Regions from separate parts of the Streptomyces sp. NPDC032822 genome, predicted to be linked through region 4. Evidence: riboswitches for the same ligand, from Rfam matches in the RefSeq annotation. Region 4 holds a riboswitch; each other region holds the start of a gene.
What was found. Region 4 has a riboswitch for cobalamin ahead of metE (5-methyltetrahydropteroyltriglutamate--homocysteine S-methyltransferase). Riboswitches for the same ligand answer to the same signal wherever they lie in the genome.
Positions count from the first base shown of each region.

Region 1: linked by a shared signal. The riboswitch ahead of ACZ5VD_RS23160 (cobalamin biosynthesis protein) and the one ahead of metE (5-methyltetrahydropteroyltriglutamate--homocysteine S-methyltransferase) in region 4 are both predicted to bind cobalamin.
Region 2: linked by a shared signal. The riboswitch ahead of ACZ5VD_RS12070 (ABC transporter substrate-binding protein) and the one ahead of metE (5-methyltetrahydropteroyltriglutamate--homocysteine S-methyltransferase) in region 4 are both predicted to bind cobalamin.
Region 3: linked by a shared signal. The riboswitch ahead of ACZ5VD_RS21440 (ribonucleoside-diphosphate reductase subunit alpha) and the one ahead of metE (5-methyltetrahydropteroyltriglutamate--homocysteine S-methyltransferase) in region 4 are both predicted to bind cobalamin.

Region 1 covers NZ_JBVIOL010000008.1:59,666-61,854, forward strand. The annotation lists gene ACZ5VD_RS23150 (inorganic phosphate transporter) at 1-502, shown strand, start outside; gene ACZ5VD_RS23155 (hypothetical protein) at 545-766, shown strand; cobalamin riboswitch at 903-1,042, shown strand; gene ACZ5VD_RS23160 (cobalamin biosynthesis protein) at 1,144-2,085, shown strand; gene ACZ5VD_RS23165 (cobyric acid synthase) at 2,082-2,189, shown strand, end outside.
Region 2 covers NZ_JBVIOL010000003.1:656,056-658,244, reverse strand. The annotation lists gene ACZ5VD_RS12080 (DeoR/GlpR family DNA-binding transcription regulator) at 1-606, shown strand, start outside; gene ACZ5VD_RS12075 (CoA-binding protein) at 611-1,018, opposite strand; cobalamin riboswitch at 1,095-1,283, shown strand; gene ACZ5VD_RS12070 (ABC transporter substrate-binding protein) at 1,354-2,189, shown strand, end outside.
Region 3 covers NZ_JBVIOL010000007.1:197,000-199,188, reverse strand. The annotation lists gene ACZ5VD_RS21440 (ribonucleoside-diphosphate reductase subunit alpha) at 1-1,028, opposite strand, end outside; cobalamin riboswitch at 1,154-1,282, opposite strand; gene mctP (monocarboxylate uptake permease MctP) at 1,453-2,189, opposite strand, start outside.
Region 4 covers NZ_JBVIOL010000005.1:559,737-561,925, forward strand. The annotation lists partial or broken gene ACZ5VD_RS17980 (short-chain fatty acyl-CoA regulator family protein) at 1-212, opposite strand, end outside; partial or broken gene ACZ5VD_RS17985 (3-hydroxyacyl-CoA dehydrogenase family protein) at 208-357, shown strand; cobalamin riboswitch at 460-657, shown strand; gene metE (5-methyltetrahydropteroyltriglutamate--homocysteine S-methyltransferase) at 836-2,189, shown strand, end outside.

The sequences.
Region 1 (2,189 bases), on a different contig from region 4:
GCAGCAGGGCTTCGCCGCCCAGACCAGCGCGGCCACGGTCATCCTGGCCTCCTCCCACCTCGGTTTCTCCCTCTCCACCACGCACTCCGTCTCCGGTTCGGTGATGGGCGCGGGCCTCGGCCGCAAGGGCGGTGTGGTCCGCTGGTCCACGGCGACCCGCATGTTCGTGGCGTGGGGCCTGACCCTGCCCGCCGCGGCCCTGGTGGGCGCGCTCGCCGAGTACGTGACCAGGATCGGGGACTTCGGCACCGCCCTGGTCGCGGTCTTCCTGATCGCCTCCAGCGCGGCCATCTGGAAGGTCTCCCGCCGCGAGGTGATCGACGCGAGCAACGTCAACGAGACCGACGGGAGCGGGGAGCCGGCCGGTGTGGTGACCACGGCGATCGCCGCCGTGACGCCGCCGCCCACGGGCACGGTGACCGAGGACCTCACGGCCACGATCCCGGCCCCGGCCGCCACCGCCACCGACCCCGCGGCCCCGCCGGCCGCGACCACCGTCTGAGCCCGGCCCCCAGGCACCTCCCCTCGTGAAGGAAGAAGCAGCATGAAGATCGACTGGGCGGCCCTCGGCTCCGTCTTCGGCGTCAGCCTCGTGATCACCGTGGCCCTCGTGGCCCTGTTCACCCTCGGCATCATGGGCCTGTCGCGCCGCGAACGGGCCACGGCCCAGGGCGACTCCGCCACCCTCGCGGTCACCGGCGCGTACGTGTGCTTCGCGGCGTGCGCGGCCGCGGTGGCGTACGGGATCTCACTGATCGTCGTCTGACCCGCGCGACCCGGACACCACGTGGGGTGCTGGACGGTTCTCCGTCCCGCACCCCACGTCTTTCCGTGACGGCTGCGACCACCCGCGTGTGGGTCTCAGCACACTCTCCCTTCGCAGGTCAACGGCAAGTTGACGGCCCTTCCAACACCGTGGTGGACTGCCGGGGCCATCTACGGCGGCAGGAGAGGAAGCCGGTGCGATTCCGGCGCGGTCCCGCCACTGTCACCGGGGCAGAAAGCCCCGGGAGCCAGGAACTCTCGCCGCCGATCTCGTCGAACCAGGGCGTGGACACCCTGAGTGAGGACATATCGCCATGCGCGGCTGCCGTTTGACGTTCACCACCGGTGCCCTGTCCGTGACCGCGGTCGGCTGAGCCGATGCGTGCCGATCGCGTCTTCGCGTACGGCGCCGCCGCCGGCCTTCTCGGCGACCTCCTGCTCGGCGATCCGCGCCGCGGGCATCCGGTCGCCCTGTTCGGGCGGGCCGCGGGCGCCGTGGAACGGGTGTTGTGGCGGGACCACCGCGGGTGGGGCGCGCTGCACGCCGTGGTGTGCGCCGGTGGCGCCGTCACGCTCGGCGCGATGGCCGCCCGTGCCGTACGCCGCTCCCCCGCCGCCTCCGTCGCGCTGACCGGCGCGGCCACCTGGGCCGTGGTCGGAGGGACGTCGCTCGCCCGGGAGGCCCGGACCGTCGGGCGGGCCCTGGAGGCCGGGGACGTCGACGCCGCACGGGCCCGGCTGCCGCATCTGTGCGGACGGGACCCGCAGGCCCTCGACGCCGACGGAATCGCCCGGGCGGTCGTCGAGTCCGTCGCCGAGAACACCTCCGACGCGGTGGTCGGGGCGCTGGTGTGGGGTGCTGTCGGGGGCGTACCGGGGCTGCTCGGCTTCCGGGCCGTGAACACCCTCGACGCCATGGTCGGGCACAGGTCGCCCCGGTACCGCCGCTACGGGTGGGCCTCCGCCCGCGCCGACGATGTCGCGGGGTGGCCGGGGGCGCGTCTGACCGCCGTGCTCGCCGCGGTGGCGGGGCCGGATCCGCGAGGTGCCGTGCGGGCCTGGCGGGCCGACGCGGCGAAGCATCCGAGCCCCAACGCCGGTCCCGTGGAGGCCTCGTTCGCGGGGGCGCTGGGCGTACGGCTCGGCGGGACCCTGTCCTACGCGGGACGGGTCGAGCACCGGCCGGTCCTCAACGAGGAGGGGCGCACCGTCGCGACCTGCGACATCGAACGGGCCGTACGGCTGTCGCGGCGCGTCGGCTGGCTCACGCTCGGCGTGGGCGTCGCCGCACGGCTGCTGACGCGGGGGCGTGCCTCATGACCGGTGGTGGACTGCTCGTCGCCGGGACCACCTCGGACGCCGGCAAGAGCGTCGTCACCGCCGGGATCTGCCGTTGGCTGGTGCGGCAGGGGGCGAAGGTGGCG
Region 2 (2,189 bases), on a different contig from region 4:
AAGGCGCCCACCGGGCAGGAGCCGCCCCGGGAGCGACGGGACCGGGCCGTGCTCGAACTCCCGCGCAAGTCGGCCATCGCCCGGCACGCGGCCACGCTCGTCCAGGACGGCATGGTGGTCCACCTCGACGCCGGCACCACCTGCCAGCTGATCGTCCCGCTGCTGGCCGGGCGCAAGGACCTCACCGTCGTCACCAACGACTTCCACGTCGTGACGAGCCTCTTCGAGCTGCCGGAGATCGAGGTGATCCACACCGGCGGCATCGTCGACCGCGACAGCGGCTCCAGCAGCGGACGCCTCGCCGCGCGCACCCTGGAGACGATCAACCTGGACCTGTTCTTCATGAGCACCGGAGCCTGGAGCCTGGAGCGGGGCGTGACGTCCTTCTCGCTGGACAAGGTCGAACTCAAGCAGGCCGCGCTGGCCGCGAGTTCGCAGTGCGTACTGCTGGCGGACAGCACCAAGTACGGCTCGTTCGCGAAGTACCGCGTCACCGACCTGGCCAAGGTCGACACCATCGTCACCGACGACGGGCTGCCCGAAGGCGGCCGGGAGAGCATCACCGCCCTCGGGGTGGAGCTGCACGCGCTCACCCCGAGGGTGTGAGTCCTCAGCCCAGACGGGGGATCTCGATCGCCGGGCAGCGGTCCATCACCATCTCCAGGCCGGCGGCCCGGGTGCGCTCGTACGCGGCCTCGTCGATGACGCCGAGCTGGAACCAGACCGCCCGCGCGCCCTTCGCCACGGCCTCGTCGGCGACCGCCCCGGCGAGATCGCTGTTCACGAACACGTCGACGACGTCCACGTCGAACGGAATCTCCGCCAGCGAGGCGTATCCCCGCTCCCCGTGCACGGTCTCCGCCTGGGGGTGCACCGGCACGACCCGCTTGCCGTAGCGCTGGAGCACCTCGGCCACGCCGTACGCGGCGCGTCGCCGGTTCGACGACAGGCCCACCACGGCCCAGGTGTCGCCGAGCCCGGTGAGGATCTTGCGGACCGTTGCCTCGTCGCCGTACACCGTGGGTCTCCTCGGGGGTCGTGAAAGGGCTGGCCCCTGCCACAACCGTGCGCGGCGATCGGCGATTCCCGCACCGTGATAGCTTGCCGAGGCCAGTCGAACCCATGCACGTGGGTCAGGGAATCCGGTGCGAATCCGGAGCTGACGCGCAGCGGTGAGGGGGACGGGCGGGGCATCGGCCACTGGACGACGCGTATGTCGTCCGGGAAGGCGCCCCGACCGGACGATCCCGAGTCCGAAGACCTGCTGGCGACCCCCGCGGCCAACGCACGGCGGGGGAGCACCGTACGACCGGGCTCCGCGTTAGGGCCCTCGACGACCGAGGATCGACTCCCGTGCCGATAGCACGTCTTGCCCGTCCCTCCGCGCTGCTCGCGGCCACCACCCTGCTCCTGGCCGGCTGCGGCGACGCCGACAGCACCGACCCGGCCGCCGCCGTCACTCTCGACAACTGCGGTCATGCGGTCCGGGTCGAGGCCCCGCCGCAGCGGGCCGTCTCCCTCAACCAGGGCACCACCGAGATCATGCTCTCCCTCGGTCTCGCCGACCGCATGGTGGGTACGGCGACCTGGACCGACCCCGTGCTGAAGGGGCTGGAGAAGGCCAACGCCAAGGTGCCGCGGCTCGCGGACAACGCCCCCTCCTTCGAACGGGTCCTGGACACCGAACCGGACTTCGTCGCCTCCTCCTTCGTCTCCACGCTCGGCAAGGGCGGTGTCGCCACCCGGGACCAGTTCGAGAAGCTCGGCGTGCCGACCTACGTCTCCCCGTCCGACTGCGCGGGCAAGGACAACTCCGGCGACGGGGACGGCGCCCGCGGCGAGCCCCTGACCATCGAGGCCATCTACGACGAAGTGCGGGACCTGGCCGCCGTGTTCGGTGTGGAGGAGCGCGGCGAGAAGCTGGTGGCCTCCCTCAAGAAGCGGATGGACACGGCCACGTCGGACATCGACGCCTCCGACGTGAGCCTCCTCTACTGGTTCGCCAACGCCGAGTCGCCCTACATGGCCGGCTGCTGCGGCGCCCCCGGAGTCGTCACCCGTGAGCTCGGCGCGAAGAACGTCTTCGACGACACCCACGACGAATGGCCGCAGATCAACTGGGAGACGGTCGCCGACCGCGACCCCGACGTCCTCGTCATCGGCGACCTGACCCGCAAGTCGCAGACCGC
Region 3 (2,189 bases), on a different contig from region 4:
GTACGCCGGGCGTCCTCACCGGTGTTGTCGCGCAGCTCCAGGAACTCCTCGATGTCGGAGTGCCAGGTCTCCAGGTAGACCGCCGCCGCGCCCTTGCGCCGGCCGCCCTGGTTCACGGCGGCGACCGAGGCGTCGAGGGTCTTCAGGAACGGCACGATGCCGTTGGAGTGCCCGTTGGTGCCGCGGATCAGCGAACCGCGGGAGCGGACGCGGGAGTACGCGATGCCGATGCCGCCGGCGTGCTTGGAGAGCCGGGCGACCTGGTGGTAGCGGCCGTAGATGGAGTCCAGCTCGTCCAGCGGGGAGTCGAGGAGGTAGCAGGACGACATCTGGGGGTGCCGGGTGCCGGAGTTGAAGAGGGTGGGGGAGGAGGGGAGGTAGTCGAGGCGGCTCATGAGCCGGTACAGGGCCGCGACCTCGTCCAGGGCGCGGGTGCTGTCGTCCTCGGCCAGACCGCACGCCACCCGCAGCATGAAGTACTGGGGCGTCTCGATCACCCGCCGGGTGATGGGGTGCCGGAGCAGATAGCGGCTGTGCAGCGTGCGCAGACCGAAGTACCCGAAGCGGTCGTCCGCCTGCCGGTCGACCAGCGTGTCCAGGCGTGCGGCGTGGACCCGCGCGAACTCGGCCGTACGGTCCGCGATGAGACCCTCGCCGTGGCCCACCACGACCGACTCCGTGAAGGACGTGACGCCCTGGGAGGCGGCCTCGGCGCGGATGCTGATCGTCAGCAGGCGGGCCGCGAGCCGCGAGTAGGCGGGGTCCTCGGAGATCAGGCCGGCGGCGGCCTCGGTGGCCAGCTCGCGCAGCTCCGACTCGTCCGCCCGCGCGGACCGGCCGCGCAGCGCGGCGGCGGCGACCCGGCCGGGGTCGGCGTCGGGGAGGTCGGCGGTCAGCTCGGTCAGGGTCCGCAGCAACGCGGTTCCGGGACCGTCGGTCCCCGCCTCGATGGCCTGGACGACCTCGGCGACCTCGACGGCGTCGATCGTCTCGACGACTGAAGCCGGGTCTGCTGGCGCGATGGTCACGTGGGGCTCTCCCTCGCTCGGCACGGGGGGCCTCAAGGAGGGCAGGGGGCAGCGCACGACCGCACACGGCGTCGCGTCCACCGGCCCATTCCGCGAGGCCCGGACGTCATGGCACCCGGGCCTGGTGGCCGGGCGCGCTGTCGGCAGGTCCTCGGACTGACTCCCATACACGCATATGCGCGCATGAGTACACCGTTGCGGGACAGTTCCGGATTCGCACCGGATTCCCCTGCGACGACAGCGAGCACGAGCATACATCTTGTGCCGGGTGGGGACAGCACCCCCATATGTTGTGTCGCGCTGGTTTCAGAGCGTCAACTGGCAGATGAGGAGCGTGATGCCGCCGAGACACGGCACCCAATACCGGGACACACGACCACGGGCCGCCGGATCGCTCCGGCGGCCCGTGGTCGTGGCGTACGGCTCAGTGCGTGGTGCCCGCCGTGGCCGGGGGCAGCTCCACCTCGACGCCGGGGTCGCCGGCGTCCGCCGTGTAGTCCTGCGGGGACGTCTCGTCGATGCCGTCCGGGGCCTTGAGGGCCTTCAGGACGAAGGTGAGGACCACCGTCACCACCAGGTTGAGGACGAACGCCGTCAGGCCGATGTAGCCGATCTCACCGATGCCGGGGATCTCCTTCGACGAGCCGCCGAAGTGCTTCTGCGTCGGCGAGGCGACGCCGTACGCGGCGACCGTGCCGTAGACCATGCCGACCGCCCAGCCCGCCAGCAGGGCCCAGCGGTGGAACCAGCGGGTGAACAGACCGCCGACCAGGGCCGGGAAGGTCTGCAGGATCCAGATGCCGCCGAGGAGCTGGAAGTTGATGGCGACCGTCTTGTCCATGGTGAGGACGAAGGCCAGCGCGCCGACCTTCACCAGGAGCGAGACCAGCTTGGAGACCTTCATCTCCTGCTCGGGCGTCGCGTCCGGCTTGATGAAGTCCTTGTAGATGTTGCGGGTGAAGAGGTTCGCGGCGGCGATCGACATGATCGCCGCCGGCACCAGCGCACCGATGCCGATGGCCGCGAAGGCCACGCCCGCGAACCAGTCCGGGAACATCGTCTCGAACAGCTGCGGGATCGCCAACTGCCCGTTGCTGACCTTGATCCCGGCCGCGATGGCCATGAAGCCCAGCAGCGCCAGCAGACCGAGCATCAGCGAGT
Region 4 (2,189 bases):
GGCGGGGCCGCGCGCTGGGGGCATTCGAGGCGTTCGCAGACGCGGCAGCCCATGCCGATGGGGGTGGCGGCGGAGGCGTTGTCGAGGTCGAGGCCGTCGGAGTAGACGAGCCGGTGCGCGTGGCGGATCTCGCAGCCCAGGCCGATGGCGAAGGTCTTGCCGGGTTCGCCCCAGCCGCCGCGGTGGCGGGTGAGTGCGCGGGCCGTCCTGGACACCCTCGGCGCGATCGCGGAATCCTTGTACGAGGAGTTCAAGGAGCCGCTCCACGCCCCGCCCCCGTTGCTCCAACGGATGTTCCAGGCAGGGCTGTTGGGGCGCAAGAGCGGCCGGGGATTCCACGTGTACGACCAGGACTGAGGGGCCCGGCCGGCGCGGGCACCCGCCGCGTGTCCCATCTCACGGTCCGCCATGTGAGCGGAGTTCTCCGTGCCGAGGCGGCGCCCCCTAGGCTGGCCGACGCAGCTGGTTCGCCCCGTCCGCCAGACGGGATGCGTCGTAAGAGGGAACCCGGTGGGAATCCGGGACTGCCCCGCAGCGGTGAGCGGGAACGACCGCCGTCATACGCACTGGGTCCGGTGAACAGGGCCTGGGAAGCGACGGCCAGTAGGTGTCCTCCGTACGGAGGGCGTGCCCGCGAGTCCGAAGACCTGCCCGTTGCCCGCGCGCGATCCCTCGTGCGCGGACATCCCGGTGGCCTCGTGGGCGGGTCGGCGTACCTATCGGGCGGACGATCGCGCGCTGTACCGCGCGGAACGAGGTCCGTCCGGTTCGTCACCCCTTCGCGCCCGCGTCCCGTCCCGGGATTCCAGGGAGATATCTCGCGAAGGAGATTTCCGTGACAGCGAAGCCCGCAGCCGCGGCAGCACGGGCCACCGTGTACGGCTACCCCCGCCAGGGACAGCACCGGGAACTGAAGAAGGCGATCGAGGGCTACTGGAAGGGCCGCGTCGACGCCGGCACCCTCCGGTCCACCGCGGCCGGCCTGCGCCGGACGAACTGGTCGCAGCTGGCCGAGGCCGGCATCCACGAGGTTCCCACCGGCGACTTCTCGTACTACGACCATGTCCTGGACACCAGTGTCATGGTCGGCGCGATCCCCGCCCGCCACCGCGCCGCCGTCGAAGCGGACGCCCTGGACGGCTACTTCGCGATGGCCCGCGGCACCCAGGACGTGGCGCCGCTGGAGATGACCAAGTGGTTCGACACCAACTACCACTATCTGGTACCGGAGTTGGGCCCGGACACCGTGTTCGCGGCGGACTCCGGCAAGCAGGTCGCCGAGCTCCGTGAAGCCCTCGCCCTCGGTCTCACCGCCCGCCCGGTCCTTGTCGGCCCGGTCACCTACCTCCTGCTCGCCAAGCCCGCGCCCGGTGTGGCCGCCGACTTCGACCCGCTGACGCTCCTCGACCGGCTGCTGCCCGTCTACGCCGAGGTCGTCGCCGACCTGCGCGCGGCGGGCGCCGAGTGGGTGCAGCTGGACGAACCGGCCCTCGTCCAGGACCGCACACCGGCCGAGCTGAACGCGGCCACCCGCGCCTACCGCGACCTCGGCACCCGCACCGACCGACCGAAGCTGCTGGTCGCCTCCTACTTCGACCGGCTCGGCGACGCCCTGCCGGTACTGGCCAAGGCCCCGGTCGAGGGGCTCGCCCTCGACTTCACCGAGGCCGCCGCGGCCAACCTCGACGCGCTCGCCGCCGTGGGCGGACTGCCCGGAAAGCGCCTGGTCGCCGGTGTGGTCAACGGGCGCAACATCTGGGTCAACGACCTCTCGGCGTCCCTCGCCACGCTCGGCACGCTACTCGGGCTCGCCGACCGGGTCGACGTGGCCGCCTCCTGCTCACTGCTCCACGTCCCGATCGACACCGCGGCCGAGCGGGACGTCGAGCCGCAGATCCTGCGCTGGCTCGCCTTCGCCCGGCAGAAGACCGCCGAGATCGTCACCCTCGCCAAGGGCCTCGCCGACGGCACCGACACCATCACCGGCGAACTCGCCGCCAACCGGGCCGACCTGGCCTCCCGCGCGGCCTCCCCCCTCACCCGCGACCCCGCCGTCCGGGCCCGCGCCGCCGCCGTCACGGACACCGACGCCCGCCGCTCCCGGCCGTACGCCGAGCGGGCCACCGCCCAGCGCGACCGCCTCGGCCTGCCCCTGCTCCCGACCACCACCATCGGCTCCTTCCCCCAGA